4 regions of the Halobacillus naozhouensis genome follow, and region 2 is predicted to be linked to each of the others. Evidence: riboswitches for the same ligand, from Rfam matches in the RefSeq annotation. Region 2 holds a riboswitch; each other region holds the start of a gene.
The links. A riboswitch is a leader RNA that binds a small molecule or an ion and turns the genes downstream of it on or off. The one in region 2 is predicted to bind S-adenosylmethionine.

Region 1: linked by a shared signal. The riboswitch ahead of metX (homoserine O-acetyltransferase MetX) and the one ahead of P9989_RS01855 (PLP-dependent aspartate aminotransferase family protein) in region 2 are both predicted to bind S-adenosylmethionine.
Region 3: linked by a shared signal. The riboswitch ahead of P9989_RS04275 (sodium:solute symporter family protein) and the one ahead of P9989_RS01855 (PLP-dependent aspartate aminotransferase family protein) in region 2 are both predicted to bind S-adenosylmethionine.
Region 4: linked by a shared signal. The riboswitch ahead of metK (methionine adenosyltransferase) and the one ahead of P9989_RS01855 (PLP-dependent aspartate aminotransferase family protein) in region 2 are both predicted to bind S-adenosylmethionine.

What each region holds. Positions count from the first base shown of each region.
Region 1 covers NZ_CP121671.1:3,863,600-3,868,504, reverse strand. Annotated here, with positions in the region: gene P9989_RS19770 (polysaccharide deacetylase family protein) at 1-1,258, shown strand, start outside; gene P9989_RS19765 (homoserine dehydrogenase) at 1,304-2,278, opposite strand; gene metX (homoserine O-acetyltransferase MetX) at 2,275-3,342, opposite strand; SAM riboswitch class I at 3,423-3,537, opposite strand; gene P9989_RS19755 (DUF2188 domain-containing protein) at 3,753-3,953, shown strand; gene P9989_RS19750 (NAD(P)/FAD-dependent oxidoreductase) at 4,095-4,905, shown strand, end outside.
Region 2 covers NZ_CP121671.1:322,757-327,661, reverse strand. Annotated here, with positions in the region: gene P9989_RS01855 (PLP-dependent aspartate aminotransferase family protein) at 1-1,515, opposite strand, end outside; SAM riboswitch class I at 1,647-1,756, opposite strand; gene P9989_RS01850 (trans-sulfuration enzyme family protein) at 1,831-2,976, opposite strand; gene P9989_RS01845 (NUDIX hydrolase) at 3,049-3,675, opposite strand; gene P9989_RS01840 (hypothetical protein) at 3,738-3,938, opposite strand; gene P9989_RS01835 (hypothetical protein) at 4,236-4,412, shown strand; gene P9989_RS01830 (hypothetical protein) at 4,582-4,905, shown strand, end outside.
Region 3 covers NZ_CP121671.1:820,191-825,095, reverse strand. Annotated here, with positions in the region: gene P9989_RS04280 (PucR family transcriptional regulator) at 292-1,449, shown strand; gene P9989_RS04275 (sodium:solute symporter family protein) at 1,815-3,317, opposite strand; SAM riboswitch class I at 3,537-3,645, opposite strand; SAM riboswitch class I at 3,845-3,949, shown strand; gene P9989_RS04270 (LLM class flavin-dependent oxidoreductase) at 4,063-4,905, shown strand, end outside.
Region 4 covers NZ_CP121671.1:2,737,479-2,742,383, reverse strand. Annotated here, with positions in the region: gene menC (o-succinylbenzoate synthase) at 1-113, shown strand, start outside; gene P9989_RS14360 (hydrolase) at 213-530, shown strand; gene ytkD (RNA deprotection pyrophosphohydrolase) at 918-1,403, shown strand; gene pckA (phosphoenolpyruvate carboxykinase (ATP)) at 1,482-3,074, opposite strand; SAM riboswitch class I at 3,525-3,639, shown strand; gene metK (methionine adenosyltransferase) at 3,863-4,905, shown strand, end outside.

The sequences.
Region 1 (4,905 bases), 680 kb from region 2:
AGATGCAAATGAAGGTTCTGTCAAGGTGGCTTCCGATCCTGCGAGCTACTATGACGTATCCATGGTTAGTGATATAGAAGAGTATGAAAAATATCATATCACTATTCATTATCCGCAAACGCCAAATGACCAAATCGATCAGGTGATTATAGATTACGTGAATCAGAAGAAAGATGCCTTTAAAAAGAGAAGTTATGAAGTAGTTTTAACTAGTGAAGAGCAATCTGTACATGAATTGCATATTGATTTTGATGTCGTGTATCAGAATGAAAAAGTATTTGTCGTTGAATTTATAGAGACAGCAGACGTTGGGCAAAAGCAGGTGGATGTAAGCCGTACCGTCATGAATTTTGATAAATCAAGTGGCAAGCTTTTGGAACTGAAGAACTTATTTAAAAAGGATACCAATTATAAAGAAGTCTTGGCCCAGGAAGCAAAAGAAGAACTTGGGACGCAAAACGAAACAGGGCACACGTCTGTCAGTATTGAAAATACAGCACTGACGGGAAGTTCTCTAGTTGTGTACCTAACTAATGAAGACCAAAAGAGATGGAACACGAGCACATCGAAGGTATCTATAGATAAACACGAGCTGAACGATATATTATTACCAGAATATGCACAAAAAGTTGTACAAACTGCAGAGAAGAAGAAGGATAAAACTTCTTTTCCTAAGATTAAGAAATCGGATCAGGCACCTGAACGTGCAGTCGAAAAGAAAGTAGCACTCACCTTTGACAATGGTCCACATCCAAAAAGAACGCCCCTTATTTTAGACATGCTAGAGAAGTATGACGCCAGCGCCACCTTTTTTATGATAGGAAAACGACTTAAGCATTACCCTGAAGCAGCTAGAGAAGTAGTGAAACAGGGGCATGTGATCGGTAACCATACATGGGATCATCCAAGTTTTGGGCGTCTTTCTGATAGTCAGCGGGAAGCTCAGTTGGATAAAACCCAACAGTTGATTCATGAGGTAACGGGTGTGAATACCAAGATTGTGCGTTTGCCGTTTGGTGGAAAGCTTTCAGAAGCTTTTAAAGACCAATATAGGGTGATTCCCTGGACTATTAATACTACCGAAAACTGGAACTTAACGAATGCTTCAGAAATTGCTCATGCAGTGATTTCCAAGGTGGAAGATGGCTCCATTATTGTCTTAAGCAGCCTTCATTCTGTTACACCAGAAGCCTTAGAAATTATACTTGAGGAGTTAACGGCACAAGGGTACAGTTTTGTACCAGTAAGTGCATTATAGACAACAAATAAGAGCCCTTGACGCAGCTTCGTCAAGGGCTCTTATTTAATATAATAGTTGTTTGGCCGGGTAAGATTGCCAAATATAAAGAAAATCTTCCACCATGGCGCTGGCTGTCGCTAATTGGCCTGCTCCTGGTCCTCTGAGCGTCAAAGGACCAACTAAATCTCCGAAAAGATGAATGGCATTATCAACTCCATCTATCGAATGAAGCCCGTGAGAAGGAGACAGGACTTGCGGTTTTACACTGGCATGAAGTTCACCATTTACTTCTTCAATCGAAGCGATATGACGAATTTTATTTCCCTGTTGTTGAGCATCATTGAATTGATCTGCGGTTATATGATCAATTCCTTCACAGGGAACCGACTCCCAGCTTGGCTGGCTTTGATAGATAAGCTGACTCAGAATCATTAATTTGTAAAAGGCATCGTAACCTTTAATGTCATTCGTCGGGTCAGCCTCGGCAAATCCTCGTTTTTGAGCCTCCTCTAACGCTTCCTGAAAACCTTTTCCTTCATTCTGAATGGATGAAAGAATATAGTTACTTGTCCCGTTTAAAATCGCTTCTATTTTCGTGATTGAATTTGCCTGGAGGAGCCTTGTGATGGTTCCAAGGATAGGCGTGCCGGACGCTGTCGTCGCTTCGTAGCCAATTCCTACTTTTTGGGCAGCCTGCTCCAATAAACGGGTTCCGTATTTGGCAAACATCACTTTGTTCGCTGTAACGACATGGATGTGTCGATCAACAGCTTTTGTTAAATAGGAGAAACATGGTTCTTCGCCGACGATGGCTTCAAAGATCACATCAGGCTTCTGGGCAAGAATCTGCTCATATTGATCCGTGACGAAAACAGAATGGGGGAGCTCGCGTTCTTTAGACAAGTTATCTACGAGGATGCCGCATAGTTCGATAGGGGCTCCTGCTAATTTGGTTAAATGGTCTCGTTTCGTTTGCAGGATTTGATAGACTCCCTCTCCGACTGTCCCAAATCCCAATATGGCTGCTTTAATAGTCAATAGTTAGTTCCCTCCTCGTTCAATTTATCACTTATCCATGCTCCCCATTCTCCAAATTCCACGAGAAATCCATCATGTCCATAATCTGTTTTCACATGATAATGTTCCCCATTTAACGCATGATGGGAGAAGGGCTGAATCAGTTCTTTTGGATAAAGCAGATCATGCTCAAAGCTTACTGTAAATAAGGCTGGTTTATAGGCAGCAGCTGTATCTTGTAAGCTGCCTCGACCTTTTCTAATATCATGGTTGTTCATCGCTTCTAACAAATACAGATAGCTGTTGGCATCAAAACGCTGCTTTATTTTTTCCCCTTGATAATTCAAATAGGATTGAATTGAATAAAGGGCATCCTCTTGCTCTCTTGCAAATCTTTTTTGGAAAAGTGGAGCACTTCTGTAGGTGACCATGCCGGCCATCCGGGCAACTTCAAAGCCGTGAAGCGTATCATTAGATGAATAATATCCCTCCTTAAACGCTGGATCATCTTGTATGGCCCTTGCTCCAATATGATTAAAGGCGATTCCATAATCACTCAAATAAGGGGTCGCAGCTAATACGAAGAGCTGCCTCATGAAATCAGGATAGAGCAAACCCCATTCGAGCGTTTGCATCCCTCCCAGAGATCCGCCAGCGACCGCATGTAATTCGGTATACCCTAACTGATGCAGGGCCCTATACTGGGCGTGAACCATGTCACGAATCGTTACTTCAGGGAAGTCAAGACGGTAAAGATCGCCAGTTTCAGGATTTATACTTGCCGGTCCAGTTGAACCGTGACACCCTCCCAGCACATTAAAGGTGATGACTTGATACTGAGTGATATCAATCGGACATTGTTCTCCAACCAATCCTGCCCACCAGCCGGGATTTTCACTTGAACCGACAGCGTACTGATTTCCAGTTAAAGCATGGCAGAGTAAAATAACCGGGGCTCCCTCAGGGCCATAGTGTTCATATGCCAGCTCAATCTTGGAGAGTGTGTCACCAGATTCAAATGTGAAGTCTTCGATTGAAACTTTTGCCACAGACTGTTTCTGTTCGACAGGGTTATGCAATGACATGCATCATCCCTCCTTAATGTAAAATTCCATATAAAAAGCCCTCTTCTGTAATAAGAAGAGGGCGTATGTATATATTCCTCCTCTTATCTGTCAGATCCATCCTTCGATCTGTAGGAATTAGCACCTTTTCAAGCCGAATGCTTGAAGGTTGCCGGGCATCACAGGGCCTAGTCCCTCTGCCACTCTCGATAAGAGATATTCAATTAATTTTTCCAATCATCACAAGCATGAAGCCTTTTAACGAATTCTTTCGATACAGCCAAGATAGAATATTGTTTTTAAATGTATGTTACGAATTATAAAAGCAGAAGTAAATATTGTCAAACTATTTTTGCAATAGGAAGGAACGTTTGACAGACAACTATGCTGGGAAAACATCTAATAGAGCAATGAGGAGAGGAGAGATTTTGATGAAGGAATATAGTGTGGTACCTAATAAGGATGTTACAGGCTGGTTTGTGAAAATTGAGGACGTAGCCCCGACAGACTTATACGACGAACGAGATACAGCCGTCGAAAAGGCAACAGAACTGGCAGAGAACAATAAGCCAAGCCGTCTGCAGGTTATGGACAAAAATCACAACGTAGAAAATGAATGGAATTTCAAGTAAAAAGAGGCTCCCTTAGATGGGAGTCATTTTTTATGTATAAATATCCAATTCATGTGTTCACTCGTTTCAAACTCATAACTGGCTGTTATTGCAAAAAAACGTTACGCTAGAGGAAATAGAGTGAGGACGAGGTGCGGATTTATGGAACAACGTGTGGATATTGTGATCGTGGGAGCAAGAGTCGCTGGTGCGAGTCTGGCGATTTTACTTGGACAAATGGGGAAACGGGTCCTTCTGATTGATAAGGCATCCTTTCCTAGTGATACGTTATCTACACATCATCTGTCCCATGTGCATTATTTGGAGAAGCTTGGTGTCCGAGAAGAAGTGGAATCTACTGGATTGCGTAAGATTAATAGAATGCGTACATATGTCGGTGATAGCTTTGTGGAAGGACCAAGGGATTTCTATACGATCATTCCTAAGCGTAGTCATTTAGATGATGTACTTTTGACGAAAGCCTGCAGTAATGAGGGAGTGGAGCTGCTTGAAAGCTGTACGGTTAAAGACTTGATAACTGATGAACAGCGTGTGATAGGTGTGGAAGCCGTGGATAAAACGGGAGAGACGAAGCGGATTCATGCTTCACTAGTGGTAGGAGCAGATGGCAGACATTCGTTCATTGCCGAAAACGTTCAAGCAGGCAAGTACGGTTTCCACTCACCACAGCGGCCGGTATTTTACGGCTATTATCATGGGATTGAACCGTTAACGGAGCCAACAACAGAGATTTTTCTTAATGAAGGAAGAATTGGTTTCCTCTTTCCGATGGAGCCGGGTATCGACTGCTTAGGGCTGGAAGTTCACTCTGAAGAGTTCAAGGAGATGGTGAAAAATTCTCATAAATTTAAAGAGATTTATCAATCTTTCTATGGGATGGAAAAACGGTTGCAAAGGGCTTCGCTGCAAGGGAAAATCGTCGGTACACCCGGCGTACCGAATTTTTTTCGGG
Region 2 (4,905 bases):
CTCATCCTCTCTCGGATTGACCGGCACAATTTGATAACCGAGACGCTGCATCTTACGTGCTAACCGATGACTTGGACGAGAAGGCTTGCCGCTTAAGCCGACAACCGCCAGCCGCTTCGTACGGGTTACTTGTTCTCCATCCTGGTCTTCAGTAATTTGGGCAGACTGGAGGGCCCACTTAATTACTCCTTCATCATTCTCGGTAATCGCTGAACTCGTTTCTTTACCCGTTGCCGTGGCAATTGCACGATCCAGGTCATTTACAAGGTCCTTCACTGACTCTAAACCGACAGATAAGCGAATCAACTCTTCGGAAACACCACTTGCAGCGAGATCTTCGACAGATAGCTGCTGGTGGGTAGTCGATGCAGGGTGAATGATTAACGACTTCGCATCCCCTACGTTGGCTACATGTGACCATAGAGCAATGTTGTTAATGACTTGTCGACCAGCTTCACGGCCTCCTTTGATGCCAAAATTGACAATGGAACCATAACCGCCTTCTAAATACTTATCCGCTAATGAATGAGCAGGGTGTTCTTTTAATCCCGGATAGGAAACCCATTCAACATCAGGGTGGCCTTTGAGATACTCTGCCAGCTCTATCGCATTATCGTTATGACGTTCAATTCGTAAAGGCAACGTTTCGAGTCCTTGTAATAATAGGAAAGCATTTTGCGGGCTCAGGCAGGCACCCAGATCTCTTAACAACTGAACACGTAATTTAGTTACGAAGGCTAATGTCCCAAAATCTGAAGCATAACGGATGCCGTTATAACTCTCATCCGGCTCGGTGAAAACAGGGAATTTGCCGTTCGCCCAATCAAATCTTCCCCCATCAACTACCACTCCACCGATGGCAGTTCCATGTCCTCCAATCCACTTCGTAGCCGAATGAACAACGATATCAGCTCCAAAGTCAATCGGTTTACAGGAATAAGGTGTAGCAAATGTGTTGTCAACAATAAGCGGCACGCCATGGTCATGGACGATCGCAGAAACTTTTTCGAAATCTAAAACATGCAAGCTTGGATTTCCAATGGTCTCGGCGAATACAGCCTTCGTTTTGTCTGTTAACGCTTTGCGGAAGTTCTCAGGATCCTCAGGGTCAACAAAATTAACTTTAATCCCATATCGCGGCAAAGTATTAGCGAATAAATTATAGGTGCCTCCATATAAATTCGAAGCTGCAACAATTTCATCACCTGAGCCAGCCAAGTTTAAGATGGATAGTGCAATCGCTGACATCCCTGAAGCTGTAGCTACCGAAGCAACCCCATTTTCAAGTAGCGCCATCCGTTTTTCAAAAACATCTACCGTCGGATTACCAATTCTTGAATAAATATTTCCTGGTTCATCAAGAGCAAATAAGCTCTGTGCATGATCTGTATCGTGGAATACATAAGAAGTTGTTTGGTAAATAGGAACGGCTCTTGATCCAGTCGTAGGGTCCGGAGATTGACCACCGTGCAGGGAAATTGTACTTAGATCGTAACTTTCAAATGAGTTTGTCATGTTTACATCCTCCTCAAATAATGGGTTGAATTTTAATGACAAGAGGGCTTCAGGAAGGCTCGGAACAGGACATTTTCTATACGAAAAAACCCCTCTTCGATAAGAAGAGGGGTTTGAATAAACGGGTCCTCCTCTTATCTCTCAGATTCGAAAATCTGTAGGATTTGGCACCTTTTCAAACCGATGTTTGAAGGTTGCCGGGCTTCACAGGGCCTATTCCCTCTGCCGCTCTTGATAAGAGTACTTACTATTTAATTTGGCTATGTTTATGAATTATAAAGTACAACAATTAGAAAAGTCAATCATTTTTGAATATTATTTTACAGAACCAGTAATCGATTCTTTAAATTGAGACACCATATCTGCTGGATCTTCTATCCCGATCGACAATCTCACAACGTAATCATTGACGCCGATCTTGTTCCTCTCCTCATCTGTCAGTGTTCGATGGGAAGTTTTGATGGGATACGAAACCGTTGTTTCCACTCCTCCAAGGGTTGGGGTTAATTGGATCCACCCTAAAGACCGAAAGAACTTTTCAATATCTATTTCCCTGCTAAGTTCGATCGTAACAATCGCTCCATGTCCATTTTCAGAGACATGCTCAGGGTAATAAACGCGTTCCACGAGTTCCTCCTGCTGTAGGGATTCAGCCACTTCCATTGCATTGGCTGACTGCTGTTTCATCCTCAGAGCTAGTGTCTTTGCCCCTCTTTGGGTCAGCCAGGCTTCATAAGGACTTAAATTTGCCCCAAGAGAAATCACTTTACGCTTCGCCTGCTCCATAATTTCCTTGCTGCCAGCTACTACCCCTGACGTAACATCACTATGGCCGCCAATGTATTTCGTAGCACTATGAACAACTATGTCGATTCCCTGCTTGCAAGGCTGAAGTAAATACGGCGTTGCAAATGTGTTATCGACCATTGTGAATAAGCCGTGTTTGCGGGCAATCTTTACAAGTCCCCCCAGGTCTTCTACTCTTAAAAATGGATTAGATACTGATTCAGTGTAGAGTAGTTTCGTATTTTCCTGAATAGCCTGCTCAACTGCCTTTTGATCAGCAAAAGATACGACTGTAACCTCAATACCAAAGCTGGTTAGCTCTTTAGTAATCAAGTTATAGGTTCCTCCATAAAGATCTTCAGCAGCTACAATATGATCCCCCGCCTGAACAACAGCAAGAATTCCAGCTAAAATGGCAGAGGTACCGGAAGATGCGGCAACGCCTGCCTCCGTTCCTTCGAGATTTGCCACTGCCTGTCCTAATTCTTCTGTGTTAGGATTGTTCTCTCGCGAATAAGAAAAAGCCGTCTCTCCTTCATAGTAACTTTCTAAATGATCCAGGTCTTTAAAAGTAAACGAAGAGGTTTGATAGATCGGTGTTGATTTACTATGTACAGCGCTCTCTTGCTCTATTTTATTATGCACAACACGCGTTTCAAAAGATGAATGACTCATAAGTTCGCTCCTTTTTTCCATGAATGCATTAAAGTATATAGATCAACGCAATATTCTGTCAATAATCGAGCTCTAGCGCGTCTGTAATATGGCCTGCACTACATGCTGATAATAATTAAAATGGTGGGGGCAAAAGTTTGAGCGGAATAGCGGAAGATCTTCACCAGTCAACATGGATTTAGCAATGAGATCCGGGCGTTTTTTTGAAAGCATGCTTAGAAAGTCTTCAAGGTCAATCTGTACAACATCTGTAACTTCCTCATTGATCGTCAGCTCCATACGATCCTCATAGGGGCATAAATAAATATGGCAGATTTCCCGGTCTTTAATCGTTTTAAAGAGCAGCTCTTCTTTGTAAAATCCGGTGTAATTCAATTGGTCCTCCGTTATTTTCAAACCAAGCTCCTCTTCAATTTCACGCAAGCCGCCATTGACCCTGCTCTCCCCTGCTTTAATATGACCAGCAGCAGTAATGTCGAAAAGGCTGGGAAAGTCTTTCTTACTGTCAGAACGTTTTTGAAAGTAGATCAAACTTTGGTTCTCTTCATGCTGGTAAAACCAGCAATGAAAACTTTCATGCCAATCTCCATCACGATGAACGTCTTCCCTCTCCTTTTCCCCAATCGGCGTTAACCATTCACTGTAAACTTTAAGCATTTCTCTCATAGCCCCACCCATTTCTCTGCAAGTGTTAATCATTGAATCCGAAGATAAACTCTTTCAATAAGTGTATCATACTTCAAAAACAGAACGTGCAACCATTAGCATGGCTGCACGCTTTTTACAGAGAGAGGTTTGCTATAGTAATACCCTTTATATTCATAACATCCCTTGTTACTTAAATAGGCAATGTGCTCATCTGTTTCTACACCTTCAGCAGATAGTTTAAATGAAACGGCTCCCCCCTGTTGACTCTGGAGAGATTCCAGTACATGTACCACATCTTTGGATGTATGATCCAAGCAAAATCGTCTAAACTAAAAGAAGACTGTTGTCCTGAAACCTTTTACTCTAAAGGTCCGTTAATATAGACTCTATCCTTTCCACTGCCATAAAACCAAACCGGGAAGAATAGCTGTTTAAGTACGTTCCAAGGGTGTCCAACTTTCTGAGTTACTTTCCTTCACCTGCTCTACTTAGGATCACATCATCTCTTTCGTTGCTTTTACTATCGGAGTCTTTTTTCATTAACTCTACACAAAGGTTTACGGTTGTCTCTAACAAGGAAAAGGATTTAAAGAAGATAGGAGGATTTACCAATGAGTGATAAAAAACGCAAAGAAAAAGAACATGTCACAAATGAATTAGCCAACTCCTTCAGGAAACGGGCAAAACTTAACGATGCCTTCGACCATAAGCATGAAGAAAAAGATATCGAAAACGAACAAGAATCGGATGCCATGTATGAACATTATTCAGAAGATGACACGAAATAAGCTTTGTCTTCAACCTTGAGGCAAAGCTTATTTTTATGGTACAACCTATTCACTTTTCTAACTATTCTGTTACTATGTAGATACCAACCAATAGTGCCTGGTAGAAACGACAGAGGTACCGTCGATCGGCCCCAAGTCGTGCGAGGCCGAGAAAGGGTTCGACCTGTTTATGAAAAGCAGAAAACTAAAATGGGGCGGGATTGCCATCCTCCTCATCACCTTCGCTGTCGCTGTCCAGTTGTCTATGGATAAGGGGACAAAACCCAAATTGACCCAAGAAACGTTACCTTCCATGACTCAAGTGAATCTCCCCGATAACGTAAAGACCGCCAAGAGCAAAGATGAAGTTAGTCAATTTTATGAGAAGCTGACACCCGGAATCATGAAGGCTAAAACACTTGGAATCGTCTCCTCACCGAATCAGGAATATTCAATACCCCAACACAAAGGGAGCTTATTTTTAAATCATGTATGGTATACAAGAAATCGTATT
Region 3 (4,905 bases), 500 kb from region 2:
TACTTTTCTTCCCTTATAAAAGGGCACACCGCCACTAGACAGATTGTAAACTGACTCGTATGTGTCACGATCCAGACTACTGTATTTGTTATTTATGATTCGTTAACCTCTTTACACGATCAGTATTATCCTGCTTCATTTTGACACCTCTCTATCGGTTTTTAAGAATTTTTGATATGATTATTTTGAATATTAACTCTATTGTATTATGTAAGCACTTACATTTCATTAGACAGTTCATGAGATCTTACTATAAATATTTGGACAGTGTGTAAAATAGGGGGTATATAGATGAGTGAAAATAACCTATTAACGATCGAAATGTTGTTAGCAATGGACTGCTTTAAAAAAGCTAAAGTAGTATGCGGATTGAAAGGTACTCAACGAATCGTAAAATGGGCACATGTGCTCGAAGTTAATAAGGTCGAGGCCTTAATAAATGGGGGAGAATTAATACTTACGACAGGTATTGGATGGGCAGAGAAACCTCATATAGGTGCAAAACTTTTGGATGAATTAATTGAAAACCAAGCATCGGGTCTCTGTGTAGAATTAAACACTTATGTAGAGAAGATCCCTGAAGAGATGGTAGAAATAGCTGAAGAAAACAACTTCCCTATTATTGTGTTCAAGAATCAAGTACGATTTATCGATATTACCAAGAAAATCTACGATCAACTCTATTTCCCTGGTGAAAACTTAACCTTCCAACAACGGTTGATTCAATGGTGGAATAATCCGTCAACGGCAGTGATGTCGGACATTTCCACAAAACCCATGCATCCAGGAGTTGCTTCCCTTTATTTGATCCATCCAAATGAGACCGTTCCTAACTTTTGTATCTTAGGAAAAGAGCTTGGACTGAATATTATTTTCACTAACCTCGCCTCCACAACTGGGGTATTTCTATTAGTTTCCGATTTAAATGACGAGATCCATACACTTCGTAAAAGGTTAGATAAACTTTTCAACTCTCTCCCTTCCCTAGTACTTATCGGTCAAAAAATGCACAATATGAATGAGGTCGCTCAGTCAATTAACACCCTTAAAGAAACAAATAAAATTTATCACTCATTAATAAAAAAAAGAACCTTACATTATGATGAATTGTTCATTGAAAAGTTAGTGGAACCCTTAATAAGAGAGAATAAACTCTCAACTCTAATTGAAGAGCATCTTTTTCCGCTAATTAAGTATGACCAAGAAAATGATAGCAACCTGCTAAATACACTAGATACATATTTAAGTCATCAATGCAACAAGCAAGAAACGGCTAACGCTCTCTTTATTGTACGCCAAACCCTATACCATCGCTTAGATAAGATCAACAAACTTTTGAAGACAGATTTCACCTCCTCATATGATCGCTTATCCTTGGAAATTGCCCTCTGGTCGTTTAGAAACATAATAGATAAAGGAAAAATAAATAATCATTTAAAAAATAACTAGCTTGTATATCAGACCCTTTCAAACCATGATAACTATCCTAACTCTATTTGACGTCATGATGCCGCAACCGTAATAAATGGAAACTGTATTTAATATTGCTAGGATTTATCGGGTAAGGAGTACTCATGGATAAGTAAAATTTCAATTGAACAGCATTGACAACAAAATTGGAGCTACTGACAAAGCCAGTAGCTACCCCTTCTACTGAGAAAGTACAGATTGTAGTAGAGCTAGGTCTTTGTGTACAAGTTTATTTGAATAATTTCATTTAGTTATCTGTTTAACATTGTAAACAGGTACCTTCTTAAATCCATTACTTGCCTACCCTATAACTTTCTAAAACGTTGAGTTAATTTTTCATAGGTTTAAAGCACATCTTTTAGAAAGACATCCTCTTCTTCTTTCGTTACATTAGACTTTGTAACTAAGCTCGTCACGATCATCACGACGAAACCGGCCGCTGCAGCCAGGAACAAGGAAATATAAATATTTTGGAAAACGTTCAGACTCGTGAACACAACATACAGCCCCGTCCCCGCAAGCAGTGAGGCGATCGCACCGTAGCCGTTCGCCTTTTCCCAGAGATAACCTAATACAATCGGCGCCAGTAAGCCGCTAATAATCGCAGAAAAACTGAACTGTATCAGGATCGCAAGCGACTCAGGCCGATCGAGCGAGAGGTAAAAGGTGACCAATCCAACAAACACCAGCGAGCCTTTTGCCACTTTGACAGAACGCAGATCGAGCTGATGCTCGGATAGCCTTGATTTTGACAAAATCGGCGCCAATACCTTGTAGAGATCGTTGCCAATGCTTGAGGTGATACTCAGATACAGGCTGTCGGTGCTCGATAAAATCGCAGAAATGATCCCGACGATAATGATCGCCCCAATGATCGGCGGAAATGCTTCTAGCACATAAGCAGGAATCGCGGAGTCGGCACTGCCGAGAGATGGTGCGATGACTCGAGCCGCCAGTCCGCCTAATACCATCAAGACAGTAATGAAGAACATACCAAGCCCAGCTGACATCGTGAACGGCCGCAGCTGCTCCTCCGTTTCCAGTGACAGCACCTTATTCAGCAAATGCGGCATAACCACAAAGCTGATATGTAAAAACTGTACCGATAATATGGCCAGTACACTGTTGTAGGGTCCATTTAACGGAGCCACGAGTTCTGGATCGATCGCTTTCAGCTGGGAGGAAAGTTCGCCAAATAAATTCAGTCCCCCGCCGATCGTCCAAAATAAAGAGGCAAAAATCAAGATCGACGTAACCACCATCAGGGTTCCCTGAATACCATCCGTTACAATTTGTGCAAAAGCGCCACCCAGGCCAATATAGAGAATCGTAATCGTTACCCCGGCGAGAATTCCCCAGAAATACGGAATGCCGAGAACCGTTTCAAAGATCGTAGCTAATCCGACATTTTGCCCGACAATGTAATACACGTTAAACAGGACTAGAAACGTAACAAGAACTTGCAAGGTTTTGCTGTTGTATCTCCTTCCGAGCCATTCAGGAAGGGTCGACACCCCGCCAAACTTCTTGCCGTATTTCCAGAACTTTTTCGCAAACAGCAATAGTGCAATCCAGCCAGCCCCGAAGCCGCCGAGCGTGTACCATAACACGGATACGCCATGCTCATAAGCTAAGCCCGGCACTCCGATAAACAAATTGGCACTGGCAAAGCTCGCGGCATAGCTTGCCCCGACCAGCCACGGGTTTACCTTCCCTCTCGCTGTGGCAAAACCGTTCATCGATTTACTAAACTTATTGCCCTTTTTCCCAATCCATGTGACAAAGATAAAATATAAGACTAGCAGACTGACTAGCGTCCAAAATAACGGTCCCGTAACGAGCTGCATTAGTAACGACCTCCTTCCGTAGATTTTCGATAGCTTCGATTCCAAATCAGTAAGCCAACTCCCCAGAAAGCGGTCAAAGCAATCCAATAGATCGTAAACATATTCCTCTCTCCTTTTCATTGATCATAATACTCTTCTGTTCCAAAACTCTTTTTTCCGGGACCATATAAAAAAGCCCCTTTCAAAAGAAAGAGGCTGAAATATGTACACTGCTCCAACCTCTTATCTTCCAGACATCCATCCGTCTGTTGGAAGTAGCACCGTTCCCCTAATAGGGTGGTTGCCGGGCGTCATAGGGCCAAATCCCTCAGCCAACTCTTGATAAGAGTGAATTCGTTATGAAATTAGTTCAAATAATCTGATAAACAGCATCATAGCAGAGGTAAGAATTCCCTGTCAATCACTATTTTTTAAAAATTCAATAAACCCCATGCCTGCAAGGTAAAGTACAGAATATTTCTAAAACAGCCATTGACACGTCTTCAGATATGTTGTATATTTTGGATCAACTTAAAATTTAATGATATTTCTTATCCCGAGAGGTGGAGGGACTGGCCCTTTGAAACCTCGGCAGCAGACTACATCAAGTACTGTGCCAATTCCAGCAAGCGAGAACGCTTGAAAGATAAGGAAGAGCTCTCATACATGTACGGTTATTCAGCCTCTTCTTTTTCTTTTAAAGAAGGGGCTTTTTCATGTGCTTGAAGCTTAACTACATACAGCGAGAAGTTAAGGAGGAATCATAATGACGAAACAAATCATCCTAAATGCCTTTGAAATGAATAGCGCGATGCACAATTCCCATGGACTGTGGAAGCATCCAAGAAGTCAGCGCCACCGCCGCTATAAAGACTTAGATTACTGGATGGACTTAGCGAAACTATTAGAAAGAGGCAAGTTTGATGCCGTGTTCCTCGCCGATGTACTGGGAATCTATGACGTTTATAAAAAAAGTAAAGACCCTTCGATCCGCGATGGATTGCAGGTGCCATTAAATGATCCCGCCCTAGTGATCCCGGCGATGGCCAGCGTGACGGAGCATTTATCGTTTGCGATGACGGTCAGCACCACTTATGAAGCTCCATTCGGAAATGCCCGGCGCTTCTCCACCCTCGATCACCTGACAAAAGGGCGAGTCGCCTGGAATGTGGTGACCTCATACTTGCCAAATGCAGCACGCAACTTTGGCTTAGAAAATATGATCAAACACGACGAACGTTACGATATCGCCGATGAATATCTCGATGTGTCTTATAAGCTCTGGGAAACGAGCTGGGAAGATGACGCGTTTGTAGAAGATGCTGAAAACAACACACTCGTTGACCCCGACAAAGTTCATGAAATTAATCACGAAGGGAAATACTTTTCCGTGGAAGGCCCGCATCTGAGTGAACCGTCTTTACAACGCACACCCGTTATCTATCAAGCAGGCACATCCGAACGCGGACGCGAATTTGCTTCCAAGCATGCCGAGTGCATCTTTGTCGGTGGGCCAACACCAGAACGAATTCACTACTATGCTGATGATATTCGCAAGCGGGCCGAAAACCACGGCCGCAATCCAGACAATATTAAAATCTTCTCCTTC
Region 4 (4,905 bases), 1.8 Mb from region 2:
AGGTAAAAGACGGTCAAATAAGTGTGCCTGCTGAAAATGGAATAGGGGTTAGCGTTGATGAATCCTATTTGGATCAGATTACCGTGCAAAGCTATACCTGGGAGTGGGAATAGGTTTGCATTTTATCGGTTTGGTAATATCTGCTTCTTGCCTTTTCAAGTAATAAAGCCTTCCTTTGTAGCTAAAGCTACATATAGAGGAGGTTTTTTATTATGGAAGGAAAAAACCAATATTTTGTCAATATCGGCACACGTGAAATTTCAATCAATCGTAACGGCAACAATGATGAGTTCATCATTAACGCAGATCGAGAAGAACTCCTTTTATTAAGAGAGGTTTTTAATGAAATATATAACTCGGATACAAGAGCGTTCTTTCGATCACACGTTCCATTTGTAGAATATCATAAAGACAGTTCGAATGATGAGTATGATGAGGGGATGACGCGAGCCTTGCAGATGATTTATGATTTAGGTGATGATACGACCAGGCACCACATCAGTGGGATGGGTGTTTTAGAAGATAAATAACCGCCTCTAATCCTAGAAGCGGTTTATTTGTATTATTGCGTTATGGAACTTAAATTAGGCACCTCATTTTTTGATTTACGGATGCTTTGCTTTCTAAGTGTTTACTGGGAGCACTCCTTTGGCCAATTGGTCCCAAAGTTAAGTGCTCCACCTTATTCATGTATAAGTACATACGATTGATATTAGTTTCAGTTTCATAATTATGGTAATAAGTCTTGCGTTTACAAACTATACAGGAGGGTAACAGTAATCATAGTGATAAAAAGAACGGTACTGTTTGTAATCTGGCTTGCTTATGATACGATTTAAATAGCAATACATGACAGAGTGTATCGCTAAAGTTCTTCTTCATTACATAAACAACGGATTAAAGGCAGATGATCTTATATGAAAACATTTAGCGATTACTATCGAAATCAAGTTAAGTTATCTTTTGATAATCATCCATTTTCTAAGACACCAAAGCATGTTTGGGTTATTTGTCGATTCGATAATAATTGGCTGTTAACTAACCATAAGGACAGGGGTCTCGAATTTCCTGGTGGCAAAGTAGAAAAAGGAGAAAATGCGAAAGATGCTGCAATCAGAGAAGTGTTGGAGGAAACTGGAGGATGTGTCAAGCAGATCGACTATGTCGGCCAGTACCATGTAGCTGGGAAGGGCGGAACAATTGTTAAAAATGTCTATTTCGCTTCCATATCGCAGTTACAAGCGCAAGATCATTATTTTGAAACGGATGGTCCTGTTTTGCTTGAGAAGCTCCCTGAAGGAATTGTAAGTGATGAGCAGTACAGCTTTATGATGAAAGATGATGTGCTGCCCAATTGTATGAGACAAATTAGAGAGAAGTTTCTAGGAGAGCCTGCTGAATAAGCTGCAGTAACAAAAGCAAGCGCGCAGTTAATACTGCGCGCTTGCTTTATCTATATTGAGGAGATGAGGAAACATAATTTAGTTCCTGCCGGAAGCAGGACCAGCATTTTTAATAGCTGAGCTGGCATGAGTAAATTTCTTGAAGTTCTCGTGAAATTTTTCTGCTAGTTCCTGGGCTTTCTTATCATAAGCTTCAGGGTTGCTCCATGTCTTTCTCGGTAACAACACATCATCTGGTACCCCAGGACAGTGAAGCGGAATTTGAAGGCCAAATACTGGGTCTGTGTATGTTTCTACTGAATTTAGCTCATCTTCAAGAGCTGCATGCACCATTGAACGGGTATGGGACAGTTTCATTCTTTCTCCCTCCCCGTAAGCTCCTCCTGTCCAGCCTGTATTGACGAGATAAACGCTCGTATCAAATTGGTCAATTTTCTCGCCCAGCATCTCTGCATATACTGAAGGTGCTAATGGCAGAAATGGAGATCCAAAACAAGCAGAGAAGGTAGCCTGTGGAGAAGTAACCCCACGTTCTGTACCCGCTAATTTACTTGTGTATCCGCTTAAGAAGTGGTACATCGCCTGTTCTTTTGTCAATTTACTGATCGGCGGGAGAACTCCTGTAGCATCTGCAGTTAGAAAAACAATTGCATTTGGGTGTCCTGCAATGCTTGGTTGTACGGTATTATCAATATGATGTAATGGATAAGCCGCTCGTGTGTTTTCAGTCAGGCTGGTATTATCATAGTCAGGAACCCGGGTCTCCTCATCCACTACTACGTTTTCTAACACTGATCCAAATTGGATGGCGTTAAAAATTTGCGGCTCTTTCTCAGCTGATAAACTAATGCACTTGGCGTAACAGCCACCCTCGATATTAGCCACTCCATTATGTGACCAGGCATGCTCGTCATCACCGATCAGCCGTCGTTCCGGATCAGCAGACAACGTTGTTTTCCCTGTTCCTGATAAACCAAAAAATAACGCTACATCGCCTTCTTTTCCAACGTTAGCTGAACAATGCATAGGCATACTATTTTGTTTAGGAAGCAAGTAGTTCATAACAGAAAATATCGACTTTTTAATTTCGCCTGCGTATTCTGTTCCTCCAATGAGTACAATTCTATGTTTAAATGAAATTATAATGAAAGCTTCCGAGTTTGTTCCATCTACTTTTGGATCGGCTTTAAATGTTGGGGCAGAGATGACTGTAAACTCGGCTTCGTGTTGAGAAAGCTCTTGCTCCGTAGGGCGGATAAACATTTGATGGGCGAATAAATTATGCCACGCGAATTCATTGATGACTTGAATAGGTAGACGGTTTTTCTTGTCTGCGCCTGCGTAGCCTTTAAAAACAAATAATTCATCACGTTCTTTTAAATAATCCAGCACTTTGTGGTATAAGCGAACAAACGTGCTGTCATCTATAGATTGATTGGTGCTTCCCCAGTTGACGGTGGATTCTGACTCATGATCTTTTACGATAAATTTATCCTTTGGAGACCGGCCAGTATAGGTGCCTGTGGTAGCAAGAACAGCCCCGCGATCCGTTAACGATCCTTCTTTCTTGGAAAGTATTTTTTCTACAAGTTGTGGTACAGACAAATGATGGAGGACATGCTCTTGTGCTAAAAGTTGGTTTAAATCTGACATTTGGTTAATGGCACTCATATGTGTCAACCCGCCTTTACTATAAAATTAATAAAAAGCACATTGCTTTAAGCTGATTAATAGTATAACACATTCATTTTAATATTCCATACTAATCATGAAAATGCTTTCAATTTATTTTACTATAAAGTTGTGTATCATGCATGCGAGGGATATGAAGTCTTGGGCAGAGTAAACTTACTATACGATTAAACCTATTACTACGTATGGTTATGGAAGAACATCTGCTTTTTCCTCACCCATTTAAAGCTTTAAACATTGGTTATTTCAACCATTGAATTTTCAACAAATAGGGCAGCCAGTCTATCGTAGTTTCAAGGGAAATGTAAAGTGATTATTGTTCTATAATAATAGTTATACTTGTTTAGAGGGAATTGCCTGTTTCTTAAAGCATAGTAAACTGATTGACATTAAATGAGGATTTCGGTACGATTATTCCGAACGGATACTCTCTTATCCAGAGTTGGTGGAGGGACAGGCCCTAAGAAACCCGGCAACCGTCAGATAAATACCTGACATGGTGCTAACCTGGAGCAAGGCAGTTGTTAGCCTTGGACGATAAGAGCGAAAGGGAACAGTACCTTTCCTCTGAACGAAGGAAGGGTTTTTTCTTTTATTGGAAAAAGGTTCCAGCACAATTTCTTATGATGTTCATATTCATATGTACATATAACGTGAAATGTGCGATAGCCATAATAACGATTGTAAGGAAACTTATAGGTTTCTAGTGATACTGGTAAAGAGTTCCGTCTAATCTATGTATATAACAGAAGGAGGAGTTTAGCAGAATGCCTGCCAATCGCCGGTTATTCACATCTGAATCTGTAACAGAAGGTCATCCTGATAAAATCTGTGACCAGATTTCTGATGCTATTCTAGATGAAATTTTAAAAAACGATCCAAACGCACGTGTTGCGTGTGAAACAACTGTTACAACTGGGCTAGTCCTCGTTTCAGGTGAGATCAGCACGAATACGTATGTAGATATCCCTGCTATTGTACGTCAAACCATTAAAGATATTGGCTATACAAGAGCGAAATACGGATTTGACGCTGATACATGTGCCGTATTAACAGCTATAGATGAACAATCTCCTGACATTGCAGGCGGAGTAGATGAAGCACTGGAGTCAAGGGAAGGTCAAATGAGCGATGAAGAAATTGAGTCTATTGGTGCGGGAGATCAGGGTCTAATGTTTGGTTATGCAAATAACGAAACGACAGAACTGATGCCTTTGCCAATTTCTCTTGCTCATAAGTTATCCAAACGACTTTCTGATATGCGCAATGATGGTACCCTCAGCTATTTGCGCCCCGATGGAAAGACTCAGGTAACAATTGAATACGATGAACAGGATCAGCCTGTTCGTGTCGATACTATTGTTATTTCGACACAGCATGCAGAAGAAATAACACTTGAACAAATTCAAAGAGATTTGAAGGAAAAAGTTATCCTTCCAGTAGTGCCGTCAGAACTTATTGATGAGAATACTAAATATTTTATTAATCCTACTGGAAGGTTCGTGATTGGTGGCCCCCAAGGTGATGCCGGGCTAACCGGAAGAAAGATTATCGTAGACACCTACGGAGGCTATGCCCGTCATGGGGGTGGGGCCTTTAGTGGTAAAGATGCTACTAAAGTTGACCGATCTGGAGCTTATGCTGCTCGCTATGTTGCGAAAAACATTGTAGCTGCCGGTTTAGCCGATTCCTGTGAAGTTCAATTGGCTTATGCTATTGGCGTAGCACAGCCAGTATCAATTTCCATTGATACTAACGGGTCAGGAAAAGTAACAGAAGAGAAGCTTGTGACAGCAGTAAGAGAATTGTT